DNA from 4 places in the Vibrio hyugaensis genome. Region 4 is predicted to be linked to each of the others. Evidence: predicted binding sites of a transcription regulator. Region 4 holds the regulator's gene; each other region holds the start of a gene.
What was found. Region 4 encodes CRP, which controls carbon source genes, mostly activating them, when cyclic AMP is high. Its sites were predicted from a motif close to TGTGANNNNNNTCACA; they were not measured.
Positions count from the first base shown of each region.

Region 1: a site for CRP is predicted at 1,855-1,870, ahead of cytR (DNA-binding transcriptional regulator CytR). Genes of this name have one in related genera too.
Region 2: a site for CRP is predicted at 2,066-2,081, ahead of cdd (cytidine deaminase). Genes of this name have one in related genera too.
Region 3: a site for CRP is predicted at 2,106-2,121, ahead of rppH (RNA pyrophosphohydrolase). Genes of this name have one in related genera too.

Region 1 is NZ_CP025794.1:1,927,459-1,931,726, reverse strand. It holds gene C1S74_RS09560 (SPOR domain-containing protein) at 1-539, opposite strand, end outside; gene cytR (DNA-binding transcriptional regulator CytR) at 691-1,698, opposite strand; gene priA (primosomal protein N') at 1,905-4,106, opposite strand.
Region 2 is NZ_CP025794.1:629,778-634,045, reverse strand. It holds gene purT (formate-dependent phosphoribosylglycinamide formyltransferase) at 1-926, opposite strand, end outside; gene cdd (cytidine deaminase) at 1,074-1,961, opposite strand; gene C1S74_RS03630 (LrgB family protein) at 2,230-2,907, opposite strand; gene C1S74_RS03625 (CidA/LrgA family protein) at 2,909-3,283, opposite strand; gene sbcB (exodeoxyribonuclease I) at 3,342-4,268, opposite strand, start outside.
Region 3 is NZ_CP025794.1:1,677,620-1,681,887, forward strand. It holds gene ptsP (phosphoenolpyruvate--protein phosphotransferase) at 1-1,425, opposite strand, end outside; gene rppH (RNA pyrophosphohydrolase) at 1,435-1,953, opposite strand; gene mutH (DNA mismatch repair endonuclease MutH) at 2,570-3,250, shown strand; gene C1S74_RS08375 (DUF6482 family protein) at 3,251-3,562, opposite strand; gene C1S74_RS08380 (NADP(H)-dependent aldo-keto reductase) at 3,717-4,268, shown strand, end outside.
Region 4 is NZ_CP025794.1:2,504,868-2,509,135, reverse strand. It holds gene C1S74_RS12410 (hydrolase) at 1-315, shown strand, start outside; gene C1S74_RS12405 (YheU family protein) at 381-593, shown strand; gene C1S74_RS12400 (phosphoribulokinase) at 718-1,587, shown strand; gene crp (cAMP-activated global transcriptional regulator CRP) at 1,827-2,459, shown strand; gene C1S74_RS12390 (DUF1338 domain-containing protein) at 2,691-3,482, opposite strand; gene astD (succinylglutamate-semialdehyde dehydrogenase) at 3,745-4,268, opposite strand, start outside.

The DNA.
Region 1 (4,268 bases), 580 kb from region 4:
TTCCAAATCGCACAAGGCTCGATTTTCGCGCGTTGCAATTTGTGGCGATCTTTCTCTGCTTCACGTTTGAACTTGTATGGGCCAAGTACAACACGGTACCAAGAGCTACCGTCTTTTTTGGTTACTCGGCTTGTCATACCTTGGAAGGCGATCGCTAACTTACGCTCTTCTGCTTGGCTTTGGTTCTTATAAGCACCGCATTGCATCACGTAAGGAACTTTGGATACCTGAATTTCTTTGGCGATGACTTCGACTTCACGTTTCGGAAGCGTATCGACGTATTCCCACTTCTCTTTCGGTGGCGGTGGAATGTCTTTCTTCGGCTTTGGCTTGCTGGTGGTATTTGTTGTTGGTGTTTCAACAACCACCGTTTTTTCCGGCTCAGGATCTGAGCTTAATAAATACAGCCCATAGCCAAAACCGCCCACGAGCAAAATTGCCAGTAGACCACTACGCCAAGGTTTTTTTCTTGAAGGTTGTTTTTTTGCAGACTTTTTCGGAGCGCCGCGTCCGCGTCTTACATAATCTCTATTTGCCACGGTTACTTCAGGTCATCAAGGATTCTGGCAAATATGTTAATCCAGATTGAAAAGATAAAACACCCTATTCGTGTAATCTTGTTAGTTACGTGCAGGAAAGTGGGTAATAAAAAGCGACGCTAAATGCGTCGCTTGGGGAGTCTTGCGTTGCTTATCGTAATGGTGGAGGCGCAGCACTACCACGAACGACAAGCTTAGTATCGAGCAGTCGAGATCCAGCATGTACATCATGGCCTTTAAGTAGCTCTAGCATCATCAGCATAGCTTGGCGACCAATCTCGTAACGAGGTTGAGAAATGGTGGTCAGTGGTGGATCGCAGTATTGCGCGAACTGAATGTCATCAAAGCCGACAATAGACAAATCTTGAGGAATACGAAGACCAAGACGCTTTGCTTCTTGAATGGCTCCAATCGCCATGGTGTCACAGTGACAGAAGAGTGCCGTTGGAGGCTCTGGTAATTCAAGCAGTTTACGAACGGCTTGTACTCCACCTTCAAAGGAGAAATCTGCAATCACACTGTATTGTGGTTCTTTATTGATGCCCGCGCGACGCAACGCTTGTTGATAACCTTGCTGACGGAATTGGCAAAGTACCGCAGTGTCCGGGCCAGAGATTTGCGCGATGCGTTTATGACCAAGTTGCGTTAGGTAGTTCACCGCTTCAAACGCTGAAGTCAGGTTATCGATATGAACAGTTGGTAACTCCAGCTCAGGGGCAAATTCACAGGCCATCACCATAGGTGGTAGGTTCTTTTGCTCAGGCTTGCTGACGTCAAAGGGTAAGTCTGTACCCAACAGCAACATACCGTCGGCTTGTTTGGTGAAGACCAAGTTTACAAATGAGCTCTCGCGTTTCTTTTGTTGACCGCTATCGCCAAGCAGAACCAGATAGCCATGCTCCATCGCTGCATCTTCGATACCGCGAATGATCTCTGAGAAGTACGGATCGCAAATATCCGGAACGATAGTGACAATGGTTTTTGATTCATTTCTTCGTAAGTTACGAGCTAATGAATTTGGTGAATAACCAGCTTCTAGTACGGCATCTTCCACTCTCTTTCTTGTTGAAGAAGAGACTTTTTCTGGATTCATTAATGCTCGTGATACTGTCGCAGTAGATACCCCTGCAAGCTGGGCAACATCCTTCATTGTCGCCATAGTTTTTACCCTCTTAAAATATTCGCCAAGGTGACGTTTGTCATTGTTCTAATTGAAGCCTATGTGACTGATCCACTTTAGACTTTACTAATTTGAATAGTCTATTCATTTCTAAAGGTAAAGTTACGGTCTGTTTAACAAAAATTGCAATCCTATTGTGATTTTACTCACATTAAAAGGCAATTCATTACATGGTTAAACGTTTGCTAGCTGAGATCTTGTGGCTCTATGTCTAAATTCCAGCGAACTTTCTTGGCATTTGGCAACAACTCAATAGCAGGTTTGGCACTGGTTAATAACTTTTGCATCAATGAGCGATGCTGAGTTTGCAAAAGTAACTGCCAGCGATACTTACCTGCACGTTTAGCAAGTGGTGAAGGCGTTGGCCCCAGCACCATGCAGGAATCATCGAATAGCGGATGTGATTCAAGAGTAAAACGCACCTGACGAAGGAAGTCCTCGACAATTTCACTTTGGTTCGCTTCGGCTTTAAACAGCGTTAAAAAGCTATATGGTGGTAGTTGAGCTAACTTGCGTTCTTCCAATGCCGTCATGGCAAAGTGTCGATAGTCTTTATGTAAAAGGGCTTGCAACAAGCTGTGCTCGGGGTGGTGAGTTTGAAGTATCACTTCACCAGGCTTGCTAGCTCGGCCTGCTCGGCCTGCAACCTGAATAAATAGCTGAGCCAGTCTTTCAGAAGCACGGAAATCACTACTATAAAGAGAGCCATCGACATCTAATAGTGCAACAAGGGTGACGTTAGGGAAGTGGTGACCTTTCGCCAACATCTGTGTTCCAATCAGAATTTGGTATTCGCCTTTACGAATTGATTCAAGCGCGTCTTCTAAACTGCCTTTGCGGCGCGTGCTGTCTCTATCAATGCGAATGGCTTTGTATTCAGGGAAAAGCTCGGCCAGTTGCAACTCAAGTTGTTCGGTTCCCACGCCAACTGTCACAAGCTGGGTCGAACCACAGCCCTGACATTGATGAATTACAGGTTGTTGTGAGCCGCAATGATGGCAGCGAATCTCGTTACTGTATTGATGGAAGGTATAGTACGCATCGCAACGTTTACATTCCGCAATCCAACCACACTCATGACACATGAGTGCAGGCGAGAAACCACGACGGTTCAAGAACAACATCACTTGGTTGCCTGCTTTTAGGTGCTTGCGCATTTCAGCAATTAGAGGAGCCGATAAGCCGCTGTCCAAATACAGCCCTTTGACATCGAGGACTTTATTCGTGGTCGGAACCGCTGAACCAGCGCGTTGTGTCAGGGTCAGATGATGATATTTCCCCGTAAGTGCGTTGTGCAGCGTTTCCAAAGCAGGGGTTGCAGAACCAAGCACAATAGGTACTTGCTCTTTATGGGCGCGCATCACGGCGACATCACGAGCGTGGTAACGCAGACTGTCTTGTTGCTTGTAAGATGCATCGTGCTCTTCATCGACAATAATAATACCGAGATCGGCAAAAGGTGTGAGCAGGGCCGAGCGGGTTCCAATAATGATGCCGGCGGCTTTGTCTCTTCCAGAAAGCCACGCATTGAGCCGCTCGGTATCATTCAATCCAGAATGAATCACATCAACAGGAACATTAAAACGGTGTTTAAAGCGGTTAATGGTTTGTGGTGTTAGACCAATCTCAGGTACGAGAACGAGTGCCTGTTTGCCTTTCTCGAGTACAGGTTTGATCAGGTTGAGGTAAACTTCAGTCTTACCAGATCCCGTTACCCCTTCTAATAAATAGCAAGCAAACCCGGTTTGGCTATTCACACTGGCAATCGCAAGCGCCTGCTCATGATTAACCTTGGGCTTTTCAACATCGCGCTCAACGTGATTACCCCATTTTGTGATAGTTGGCTTTTTCTCTATGCGCTCAACCCAGCCTTTTTCTTCCAAAGTCTTTAGCACTGTTGAGGGAATTTCTTGGTCGATGAACTCTTGATGCGGAACTGCGCCATCAACCAACATCTGCAATGCGCGCTGCTGTTTAACAGCTCTTCCCAAGCCTTGCATTAATTTATCTTTACCTGATTCGGTGATCTGCCATTCTTGCAGCGTTGCGAAGTCCGCCGGTTTCCCTTTACGTAGCGCTGCCGGCATTGCATTGTGCAAGGTATCGCCGAGAGGGTATTGATAAAAGTAACTGCACCACGTGAGCAAGGAATATAAATTCTCTGGCCATAGAGGTTGAGCATCTAATACGGCTTTGATTGGCTTAAGTTGCTCTTTAGGAAAGTCAGAATGGTTCACCATCGCTGTGACTACACCAACAAGGGTCTGGCGGCCAAAAGGAACAGATACTCTTCCCCCAATGAGCGGAAAGAGATGCCCAGGAATGACGTAATCGAACTGTTTGTCGAGTGGGACCGGCAGTGCCACTCTAGCGATGGATGGGCGCATAGAATCTTAACTATATAAAAGAGGGAAGAAGAGGGTATAGTCTATTAAAACCCTCGGCGAAATTCGAGTAAACCTCAAATAAGGCGGCAGAAAGCCTTCAGTACATACGTACTGGTGAAAAAAGTGGCGAAAAAGTTGCCAAATGTGTTGATCCCAGCAAAG
Region 2 (4,268 bases), 1.7 Mb from region 4:
GGCATACCAGTAAACGCGCGAACATGAAGTGCAAATTCAGACATTTCTTGAGAAATCATGGTTACCATGCCAGTGTCGTGTGGGCGAGGGGAAACTTCGTTAAAAATAACCTTATCGCCTTTAACAAACAGCTCTACACCAAAGATGCCGTAGCCACCTAGTGCATTAACGACTTTCTCTGCTGTGTATTCAGCCGCTTTGATGGCGTTGTCGGACATTGCTTGAGGTTGCCATGATTCTCGGTAGTCACCATCTTCTTGGCGATGTCCGATCGGGGCACAGAAATGCACTCCATCAACTGCACGTACCGTCAGGAGCGTAATTTCGTAATCGAAATCAATAAAGCCCTCAACAATGACACGACCAGCACCCGTGCGACCGCCTTCTTGTGCATAGTCCCAAGCCGCTTGCACGTCGTCTTCTGTTTTGATTACGCTTTGACCTTTACCTGAAGAGCTCATCACTGGCTTCACAACACATGGGATACCAACATGTTCTACTGCCGCTTTAAAGTCCTCAAAGCTATCAGCAAACTGATAAGGGGAAGTGTTTAGCGCCAACTCTTCAGCAGCAAGGCGGCGAATGCCTTCACGGTTCATTGTTAACTTAGTTGCTTTCGCTGTAGGAACAACATTCAAGCCTTTCTCTTCTAATTCGACTAATTTATCTGTCGCGATGGCTTCAATTTCAGGAACCACGTAAGCAGGTTGCTCTTTGTTGATGATCTCTTCCAGTGCCTGACCATCAAGCATGTCGATGACGTAGCTACGATGCGCTACTTGCATCGCTGGAGCATCGGCATAACGGTCGCATGCGATTACTTCCAAACCAAGACGTTGGCATTCAATTGCCACTTCTTTACCAAGCTCGCCAGAGCCCAAAAGTAATACACGGGTAGCATGAGTGCTAGTAGCAGTACCGAACATAGTGTTCCCTTACAAAATAAAGTGATGAAACAGAAATTGCAGAGGATCATACTGATTTTTACGGATGAAGCAAACGTTTGCGTATGGTTTTTGATAATAAAAAAGGCCCTACTTCAAGTAGAGCCTATCTCTTAAGCATCGTATGAATTAAACGTTCACAAAACTCACTGGAATATCAGGATTTAGTGCTTCTAGCGTTGATTGAGTATCAGCTAGGTGACTGATCTTGCCTTGTGAGTTTTCAACCAAGGCTGCTGCTTTGATGTCTTCAAACTGCTCACCCGACATCAAGATCTGAATCAGAGCAACTTGAAGTGGAGGAAGGCTAGGGTTGAACGCTGCATTCTCTGCATACGCGCCTTGGAATACGCGACCGCTGTTCATCTCAAGCGCAATACCGCTTAAGTTGTTAGTGTATGGCGCGTGGCTGATGTTCATCGCATTGACGGCTTTTTGGATTAAAGCATCGTCTTCATCACAAACAAACTCGTGCTTCACCTCTGCCATAAGACCTGACTCAATGCCTAGATCTGCTGGACCAAACGCTTCAGGAAGGTAGTGATGAAGTGACTTTTCTTCACGTTCTGGTAATTGGATCTTCAGTTCTTTCGCGGTGCTTAGTTCATTCATGAACTGACGGCAGTGACCACAAGGGCTGTAGTTGATGGTAATGTCTTTTACGCCATGTTCGCCTTTCATCCAAGCGTGGCTAATAGCGCACTGCTCAGCATGAACGGTTTGACCTAGCTGAACACCGAAAAACTCCATGTTCGCGCCAAAATAAAGACGACCTGATAGGCCGCGAACAATCGCACCTACATAAAACTCAGAAATCGGAGCGTAAGAAAACGCTGCGGCAAAAGGAAGTAGAGCAACACGAAGCTCTTTGTCTGAAAGGTTGGTAGCGTTCAGCAGCTCATCAAACTGTTGCTCAGAAATAGTGGCATCAAAATCGTCAGCGAGAACGATAGGAGCAAAATGTGTTGAAAGTGCTTCAGGAGCGCTTGCTAGCGCCTGTTCAATGCGACTTTTCATGTTGAATCCTTGTTATTGCATGGACAGTTATTCTATGCGAAAGATGGAAATGTTCTGTGCTTTGGATCACGTTAATGTCTGTAATGATGATTTACGTTACATAGTTAGAGTGAGCTCACACATGTATTCGATTGCACAGAGGCTTAACGTTATCTCTGTCCCATAAATAACTATATCAACTTAGATTCATACTGCGAATTTTTTGGAAAGGAGTTAAAGCCGGCTCAGTCTATTTACGTCAAGAAAGAGCAGGCTTTGGCATTTATCTTTATTGGTATAACCAAACGGCTAGAGCAAAGAAGCTTGGCGCAAGTATCGATGTGATAATACCGCACAACACGAGTGCGAGTGATGAAAAGGCAGCATCACCGGGTTGTTTCTCTGCGCAAGTTGCGGTGCCAAGCGCGTGGGAAACGGTACCCATTGTTAATCCGCGCGCAATAGGGTGTTTGATGCCGATAAGATTGAAGATTGGATACGCCAAAATCGCACCGAATAAGCCAACAATAAGCACAAGAATGGCGGCAACAGCGGCTTCACCACCTAAGTGGCTAGAGATCTCCATTGCGATAGGCGTCGTTACCGATTTACCCACTAAACTCGCAATTAGGCTAATATCTGCTTTGAACGCAACGGCAATCAGTGTCGCTGTCAACATAGACATCACACTGCCCAAAGAACAGGCCAGAGCAATAATACGCCAGTTCGCTTTGATTTGAGGGAGCTGTTCATAGAGTGGATATGCTAGTGCTACGACAGCCGGTTGGAGTAAGAAACTGATGTACTCGTTATCGGTATAGTAAGTCTCGAACGGTACCTTCAAAAAGGTAAGCAATGGAATTAACACAGCGATACTGATCAGTAGCGGATTCGCGATAGGATTATTGACCTTAATGGCGATTTGACGTGCTGCTAGGAAAACAACAATAGTGACAAGTAACCACATATTAGTGTTTCTCCTTCAGCAAGTAATCTAAGAACCACGCTAAGCTGACCAATACGATCAGTGAGCCGCCTACTGCACTCGCAATAATTGGCAGCGCATTCGCCAACAACATATCAAAGTGCTGCATCAAACCAACACTGATTGGGACGAACAATAAGATCATGTAGCGAATGAAAAGCGTCGCGCCAGGCTTAACCCATTCGACTTTGACGAAGCCAAGGGTCATAGAGAAAAACAGCACAAGCATACCAAGAACACTTCCGGGAACGGAGATGCCAGCGAATTTTTGAATTGTGTTGCCGATACCAAGTGCTCCCATAATAAGTGCGAGGGAAATAAGCAAATGGATCAGCTGTAGTAATCGGTCTTTAATCATTTTGACAGCATATAAAACAACAAACACACCCGAAGGTGCGTTTGAACAAGGTAAGAAATTAGGAGGCTAGGCTCTCTACGTAACGATAGACAGATTTTAATAGTGCTATCTTCTTTTCGTCACTTTCATGTTCGTGAACTAAGTTTTCTAAATTCAACATGTACTCTTCGATTTGGCTTTCGAAGACTTCACGACAATGTTGCGCCCAGCGCCTTTGCTCTTGCTCATCCAACGTGCCCGTAAAATGACGCGCACGGTAACGGAACAACAGTGGTTTAATTCGTTTATCGTCGAATTCGATATCAAGAGCTGCGAGGTTGTTTGGATCCGTTTCTCGGATGATATCCATTGCTGCTCGATCGGCTGGGGAGAAAAATCCATCGTACAGCTGCGTATCGACGTCATCGCTCTTTTCGAATTCACGCTCAATAGAGAATAGACTAATAAGTTTGTCTCGGATCTCTGGATGCTGACGAAGTAAAGCAAGATTGCTTAAGCATTTTTGGCGATCAATACCAATCAACTCTGCGTTGTCGGCTGTCAAAGTCTTTGCGGGAGCAAGAATAGGGCACTTATTCAAATGCACCAGTTTGACAGGCACAGGAAGCAAGTCTCCTAATTCATCGCGTTTGGTGTACAAACGTACTTTTAGCTCTTCTGCCGAAAGGTCGAGGATCGGCTGAGGATCTTTTGCCAAGTCGATCGTGATAACGGCGTTGTTGTTTGTTGGATGCCAAGCGACAGGTACGATCCAGCTTGTATACTGGCATTCACGCCCTAACATGCCAGAAACGTGCATTAACGGTGTCATGTTGACGATATCAACAAGGTCGTTCAGTTTGCGTTTGTTACGCATAGAGAAAAAGTAATCAAACAGCTTCGGTTGTGCCGCTTTGACTTTCTTCGCCATTTCGATGGTCGCGATGACGTCTGCCATCGCATCATGGGCGTTACTGTGCTCGATACCGTTGGCTACCGACAAGTG
Region 3 (4,268 bases), 830 kb from region 4:
CGATGGAAAGTGATGCTTAAGTAAAAAAGCGATTTCAGTACGGTACAAACCCACGCCATCCACACCAGAGTTGATGGCAATATTGCTATCCGCACTCAAGCCCGCGTTGAGCATGACTTCAATCGGATGGTCATCTTGTGTGATCGCAGGTAGTGCAAGATCTTTGTTCACCATCGCGAACAATTCAGATTCTTCACTCACTAAGCTGCGATATTCACGCAGCAATTGACGGTTCGGTTCTAAATAGATCTCGCCAGTGTAGCCATCGACAATGCCCTTCTTGCCGTTTACCGCGCGAGTATTAATGTTTGCGCCCATAATGGCAGGAACACCCAGCGCACGAGATAGAATCGCAGCATGAGAGTTCGCCGCACCTTCCAGCGAAACAACGGCAAGTAAGTGCTGTTTTGGTATTGAAGCAAGTAGCGTCGCCGTGAGTTCATTGGCAACTAAAATCACTGGGCGATCAATCGAGGCATGCTCTTGCTCACTATTATGTAAAAAGTAAAGCAAGCGTTGCCCAAGCTCGCGAATGTCTTGAGCACGTTCACGTAGATAAACGTCTGACATACGCGCGAAGCGGTTTGAGTAGGTTTCGACGACTTGTCGCAATGCCCAATCCGCTCGGTCGCCTTTTTCGATCTGCTTCTTAAGATCACCACGCAACATTGGATCGTTGAGTAAGTGGGTAAAGAGGTCAAAAATAGCTAACGCGTCTTTATTGATTTCGCTGTCAAACTTCTTACGCATACGGCGAAAGTCATTCAACGCTCTTTCCACAGCAACCGCCAAAAGTTCATGTTCCCTTTCTTTATCTAAGGCAGAGGCAGGGAAAACATCACTTAAATTAGGTTGAGTATTATCAAACCAGAACTCGCCGATAGCGACACCAGTCGAAGCTGGAAGCCCCTTGATAACAGTAGGCTTGGAGGCGAGTTGCCAGTGACCTAAGTTTTGCGCATGCGCAATCAACACAGCAAGCTGCGCAGATAAGGTCACAAGGAAAGACTCTTCCATCTCACTAAACAAGCGTGGGGTTTTCTGCTGGATAACCAGAACACCGAGCACTTGTTTACGATGAATGATCGGCGTACCTAGAAAGGAGTGGTAAACCTGCTCACCGAGTTGAGGGAAGAATTTAAAATCAGGATGGGTTGAAGCCTCAGCTAAGTTTAGTGGTTCCGCACTGCGTTTGACTAAACCGACCAAGCCTTCGTTGAAGTTGATATGAATACTATCGCCTTCAAAAATAAGGCCTTGAGTTGCCATTAACTCAAGGCGCTGCATTTCATCATTAGCTAGATAAATAGTACAACACTCAGTGCATAGGGCTGCGCAAGTCTCTTTAACCAATATATCCAGTGCCAGATGCACATCATCGACTCTGGAGACTTTCTCAACTATTTCCCTTAGCTGACTGAGCATGTTGATCCTCTATCTACGTTGCTTTTTTCTTTTCCCTTTCGTCTTACGCTCTCGAAAAGGCATGGCTAAAGATGCAAACTCTTTCATCGCACGACGATAAACGTCTCGCTTGAAAGAAACAACTTGCCTAACTGGATACCAGTAGCTTACCCAGCGCCAACCATCAAATTCAGGGGATTTCCCACGCTGCATATTGATGCGGGATTCATCGCATTCTAATCGCAGCAGAAACCATTTCTGTTTTTGGCCGATACAAACAGGCTTGGAGTCCCAACGCACCAATCGCTTTGGTAGCTTATATCTTAACCAATGACGACTTGTTGCGATGATCTTAACGTCTTTTTTCGTCAGACCGACTTCTTCATATAACTCCCTGAACATGGCTTGTTCAGGTGTTTCACCTTCGTCAATCCCACCTTGTGGAAATTGCCATGAGTGTTGCCCGTATCGTTTAGCCCAGAAGACCTGACCATGGTTATTACAGATCACAATACCAACATTAAGTCGGTAACCATCGCCATCTATCACCGGCTAACCTCTATGAATAATTTTTTATTACCGTGATTTTTCCACATATCCCCATTACTAGCAAACTTACTGATGTGATATGAGCAAGATTTATTACCTTTTGGCCTTTTTTGGATATCTTTTAGACAGACATTATTTTATCAACACAAGATTGAGACATAGCCCACATTTATTCACCTTTTCTGTGAATAACTTTGTGAAGAAATCATTATCAATAAAGATTTTTGTTCAAAACCATTACAAGCAATATTTTCCAACCACAAACAAAACAAACATAAGATATTGATTATAAAAACATAAACCCAAAAATGGCGATTTAACGATCTTTATTTTCCTGATGATCTTTTCACCAAATACAGATCGGTCAAAGATCGCTCAATCGGTTATTTATCCACATTGAACAGGTAGGACTTCATGACATCTCAATAAAATCAAGTCTCAATCCATCTTTAAACCCCTGTTTATTCATCCAGCCTACATGGAGATCCTATTGGTGGCTTTCTAATCTGTGGATAAGTTATGAATTGATCATTCTTAATCCAGCTCGGTGAAATCTTGGACAGTCGATTTTGATGAAATTTGGTAGACTAACGTTTTCCCTCATCACATTGCCGTTATGAAACCAGAACCACAATCCGAAGCTGAACTGATGGAGCGCGCACATGATATTGCGGGCTTAAGCTTTACAGAGCTTGCCGAAGAGGCAGGAATGGCTGTTCCTGAAAACTTAAAACGCGATAAAGGCTGGGTTGGGCAATTACTGGAATGGCATTTAGGTGCGCCAGCAGGAAGCAAACCGCAACAAGACTTTGCCAAGCTTGGGATCGAACTAAAAAGCATTCCGATCAGTTATTCAGGTCGACCACTAGAGACAACGTTTGTCTCTGTCGCTCCATTGACTGGGGTTCAGGGACTCACGTGGGAAACCAGTCACGTTCGCAACAAACTGTCACGAGTACTGTGGGTACCTGTAGAGGGCGAGCGCGAGATTCCTTTGGCAGAGCGAAGAGTTGGTAGCCCATTGATATGGTCACCCGATCAAGAAGAAGAGTTAATTCTAAAAAATGATTGGGAAGAACTGATGGAATTGATCGTGTTGGGTAAGTTTGATCAAATTTCCGCCAGACATGGAGAAGCGCTTCACTTGCGACCTAAAGCAGCAAACGCAAAAGCACTAACTGAAGCTTACAGCTCAAATGGTAAACCGATAAAAACCCTGCCCCGTGGTTTCTACCTTAGGACACAATTCACCGAACAGATATTATTGAAGCACTACATCAACGCCCAATCAGAATGATCAGTGCGTCACGAGTGACAACTCAATATCACAGTACGAGGCTGTACCTTCACTGCCAAACTCATCGTAAGCATTGTGCAGCCTCAAATAAGCTTTATCTATCCCCAACCTCAGCAGTTCTTCTTTCACCAGATCCAATGAGCCGAAATGAATCGGATCTTCACCGTCTTTGATCGGTTCAAGTTGGTGTTTGTACTCCACTGCTAATAGGTAATCAGAGACATCAGAACAACCAATCACAAAGACCTTAGGCGTTTTATAGGAGTCTTTGTGATAGCCATGCAACCACATGTCGAGTTGATGCTTCTGCATATTGCACCTCCTTTACAAGATCCTTTAAGTCTAGTTACCGTATTGATAACTTTCGAGTTAACTACATCGCGAAACTTAAATCATTTGCGACAGCAACTAAAAATCCCCTATATTGGAATGACTTATTCAGTCGGTAACTCTTCAAGGATGTGAAATGCAATATACAAAACTACCGCACTCATCACTCGAGATCAGTAAGATCTGCCTTGGCACTATGACGTTTGGTGAGCAAAATACCGAACAAGAAGCTTTTCAACAGCTCGACTTTGCCCTCGATCATGGGGTGAACTTCATCGATACTGCCGAGATGTATCCCGTACCACCGAAAGCAGAGACACAAGGACTCACCGAGCAGTACATTGGCAATTGGTTAGCGAAAAGTGGTAAACGTGAGAAAGTGGTTTTAGCAACTAAAGTAGCTGGTCCGCGCAACGTCCCATACATTCGTGAAAACATGAGCCTTAACCGTCGCCATATTCATACTGCGATTGATGACAGCCTTAAACGCCTACAAACCGATTATATTGATCTGTACCAGCTGCACTGGCCGCAACGTCAAACCAATTGCTTTGGTCAACTCAACTATCCTTACCCAGACAAACAAGAAGAAGTCACGCTGATTGAAACGTTGGAAGCGCTCACTGAACTAGTTAAGGCTGGGAAAGTGCGTTATATCGGCGTATCGAATGAAACGCCGTGGGGGGTG
Region 4 (4,268 bases):
GCCCCTCTGCATGGCTTTAAAGACGCACAAGATTATTACGATCAATGTTCTGGCTTAAGCAAGCTGCAACAGATCACTCTACCGACGCTGATAATCCACGCAAAAGACGATCCGTTTATGACGGAAGAAGTGATCCCGAAATTTGTGTTGCCAGATAACATCGATTACCGACTTTATGAGCATGGGGGGCATGTGGGTTTTCTTACGGGAACCGCTCTCAAACCAAAGTTTTGGTTAGAAGAAGCCCTACCTGCTTATTACGAAAGTATCGCTGCGGAGTACCTTTCTGCTGTATCCGTGCCACGAACACAGTAAACTACTTAGGCGCGCCAGACTCCAACCCAAGGCGCGCTTAAACATCATAAAAGTTTGAGGTATTTATGGTCATCCCTTGGCAAGACATCGCGCCAGAAACGCTGGAAAATTTGATTCGTGAATTCGTACTACGTGAAGGCACCGACTATGGCTCGGTCGAAGTTTCACTGCAAAGTAAAATCGATCAGGTCAAATACCAATTAGAAAAAGGTGAAGCACTCATCGTCTTTTCTGAGCTGCATGAAACAGTAGATATTCAATTAAAAGCAAAGTTTTAGACCCTTCACATTTTACCGTACCCCACTCGATGACAAGGGCTTGTTACGTGCTATAGTGGGTTATCGACCGTGCAGCATACGCATGCTGCACTTTACAGGTAAGTAATTTTCGACAAGGTTTGTCATGTCAGCTAAACATCCAATCATTGCGGTTACTGGTTCATCCGGTGCCGGTACCACCACTACATCTGAAGCCTTCCGCAAGATGTTCAATATGATGAACGTCAAACCTGCATGGGTCGAAGGCGATAGCTTTCACCGTTTTACTCGTCCAGAAATGGACGTCGAAATCCGTAAAGCCCGCGAGCAAGGCAAACACATCAGTTACTTTGGTCCACAAGCCAATGACTTTCCGGGGTTAGAAGAGTTCTTTCGTCAGTTTGGTGAAGATGGCACTGGCAGCGTGCGCCGTTATCTGCACACCTTTGATGAAGCGGTCCCATATAACCAAATGCCGGGCACCTTTACACCTTGGCAAGATCTGCCAGAAAACAGTGATGTCTTGTTCTACGAAGGCTTGCATGGTGGCGTGGTGGATGGCGATGTCAATGTGGCACGTCACGTCGACTTTCTAATTGGCATGGTGCCAATCGTCAACTTAGAATGGATTCAAAAGTTCGTCCGTGACACGCGCGATCGTGGCCACTCAAGAGAAGCGGTCATGGATTCGATCGTGCGCTCAATGGATGACTACCTAAACTACATCACCCCGCAGTTCTCTCGAACGCACATCAACTTTCAGCGTGTCCCAACGGTCGATACATCCAACCCACTCAATGCCAAAGGCATCCCAAGTTTAGATGAGAGTTTTGTTGTCATACGCCTTCGCGGCATAAAGAATGTCGACTTTCCTTATTTACTGGCAATGATTGATGGCTCATTCATGTCTCGCCACAATACTATTGTGGTACCGGGCGGTAAGATGAGCTTTGCAATGGAGCTCATAGTAAGGCCGATTCTGCAGCAACTTATCGAAACAGGGAAAATTGGCTAAAAACCTTGCCATCGTAGTGTTTACTTTTCATACCGTGATCATGTGCACAGTTTTGCTTACAAAATCTCAATGATGGCACGATTAAAATCAAGAAATCGTTTTCGAAAAAGGATACTATTTCTAACCGAAACACAAGAGAGCTTGCAGCATATAAAAAGTGCTCTTATTCTAGTAGGCCAATTCAGGCTTAGCTAAAATATGGATAGCGCAAGCGTACCCTGCAGAGGAAGTGAGATATTATGGTTCTAGGTAAACCTCAAACCGACCCAACATTAGAGTGGTTTCTTTCACACTGTCATATTCATAAGTACCCATCAAAAAGCACGCTAATTCACGCGGGCGAAAAAGCAGAGACTTTGTACTACATCGTTAAAGGTTCTGTTGCGGTTCTTATCAAAGACGAAGAAGGTAAGGAAATGATCCTTTCTTACCTAAACCAGGGCGACTTCATTGGTGAACTTGGTCTATTCGAAGAAGACCAAGAGCGTACAGCTTGGGTTCGCGCTAAATCTCCTTGTGAAGTGGCTGAGATTTCTTTCAAGAAATTCCGTCAACTTATCCAAGTTAACCCAGACATCCTAATGCGTCTTTCTGCGCAAATGGCTCGTCGTCTACAAGTTACTAGCCAAAAAGTGGGTGACCTAGCGTTCCTAGACGTAACTGGTCGTATCGCTCAGACTCTTCTGAACCTTGCTAAACAGCCAGATGCGATGACGCACCCAGACGGCATGCAAATCAAGATCACTCGTCAAGAAATCGGCCAAATCGTTGGCTGTTCTCGTGAAACAGTAGGTCGTATCTTGAAGATGCTAGAAGAGCAGAACCTAATTTCTGCGCACGGTAAAACTATCGTTGTTTACGGAACTCGTTAATCTCGATTAACGTTTAAAAAATTTAAAAGCCACCAAATGCAAGTTTGGTGGCTTTTTTGTTTTTAAGAGCTGAGAATAGGGAACGGAAAACAAAGAGCCGAGAATTGGGAACACTGCGTTCCGAGAGCGGACTTCGTCCTTCGAGATATAGCCCTCTCAGATTCCGAGAGTTAAAGCCTCCCGAGGCGAAGCGTTTCCGAATTCATAGGGCATAGCCCGTTCTCGTATCTATTAACCGTTGGTGCTTTCGAAGATCTTATCTGCCGATGCAGCCACAAATCCTGGGTACAACTCACCGTTATCCATTGGATAGCGCTTAGCAAACTCGTAGAAGCCTCCAGGAATCACCTCAACGCCTTCAGTAAAGGTCACTGGCACTTTGTCTGCCATGGTCGATGATTGCTCTAGTAGCACCTCTGGCGTGCCTTTTACTTCACCGCCATTCTCGTTGATGGTGAAACCAGCAGTGCGTAGGTAGTCGTTCACTTGCTTCACTTCTTGATGCTGGTTGAGTTGATTAACGCTCACTGTGAAGTGGTTAGCTCCGTAACCGTGCGCAGCAAGCCAAGAAGCGTATTCACTCTCTTTCGCCAAGGTTTGGAAGTCAGCATAGCCGAGGTTCCACAAACGTCCGCCGTATAAGAAGTCACTGCCTGTCAGTTTAGAAGCATCAACCTGCTCTACCAATTTATGAACAATGGCTTGTAGCTCTGGTGAGCACTCATCCACTTTCAATTCACTGATGAAGACTTTTGGTTGTTTTGGATCTGGGTGCTCAAAATGTTTTGCTACCAGCTTTTTGCTTTCAAATACGTAGTCACCACAGGCTTTGTAGCCCACCGCCAAGAATGGCTTCGCTAACGTTTCAATGCCTAGGGGATCGACATTAAACGTACGTAGAGCAATATGGTCATTAATCAGAGGCTCATCTTCTTGAAGAAGTTGATGGACTTTAGCAGCGGAAGGACAAAGACGTTTAATGTAGTCTTGCCATAGCGATTCAAATAACACATCGGGCGTCATAACGACTCCTTGTTATGCAATGTAGAGTTAGGGGTAAGAGAAGTTGACCGCTCGTTCACAGCCCGGAGGCTGTCCAGAATCACGAACGAGCGGTCATCAACCTGTGACGGTATGTGTGGCATAAGTGCCAGTCAGTCAACACGCACTGGAGAGTCTTAAGCTCGCCTTTGGCGTTTGCCAGCGCGCTTACCAGAATCCTAACTTGGTAAATAGCTCCGGCAGAGAGAAGCGGCGATACTTTGTCACCGCTTCGTTTTCTCTATTACAGGCTTACACCCGGACTCAATGTGGCAGGCAAGACCGCCTCTTGTCCTTCCATTGATGCCATTGGATACGCACAGTAGTCTGCTGCGTAGTAAGCACTTGGACGTAGGTTACCCGACGCACCCGGACCACCAAATGGTGCGTCACCACTTGCGCCCGTTAGCTGGCGATTGCGGTTCACGATGCCGGCACGAATGTGGTCCACGAAGTATTCCCACTCTTGGTCGTCGGTTGAAACCAGACCCGCAGAAAGGCCAAAGCGTGTATCGTTAGCCAGTTCTACCGCTTTCTCTAGCCCTTCGTAGCGCACTACTTGCAGAAGTGGACCGAAGTACTCTTCATCTGGCAGTTCAGCAATGTTCGTCACATCAATAATTCCTGGAGAAACAAACGCCGCTTCGCCTGCTTTCGCTTCAATCAAGCTTTCTCCACCAAGTGCTTGTAGGTTTGCTTGTGCATCCAGAATGAATTTAGCTGCCGCGACCGAAATCTGTGGTCCCATAAATGGCGCAGGTTCTGCAA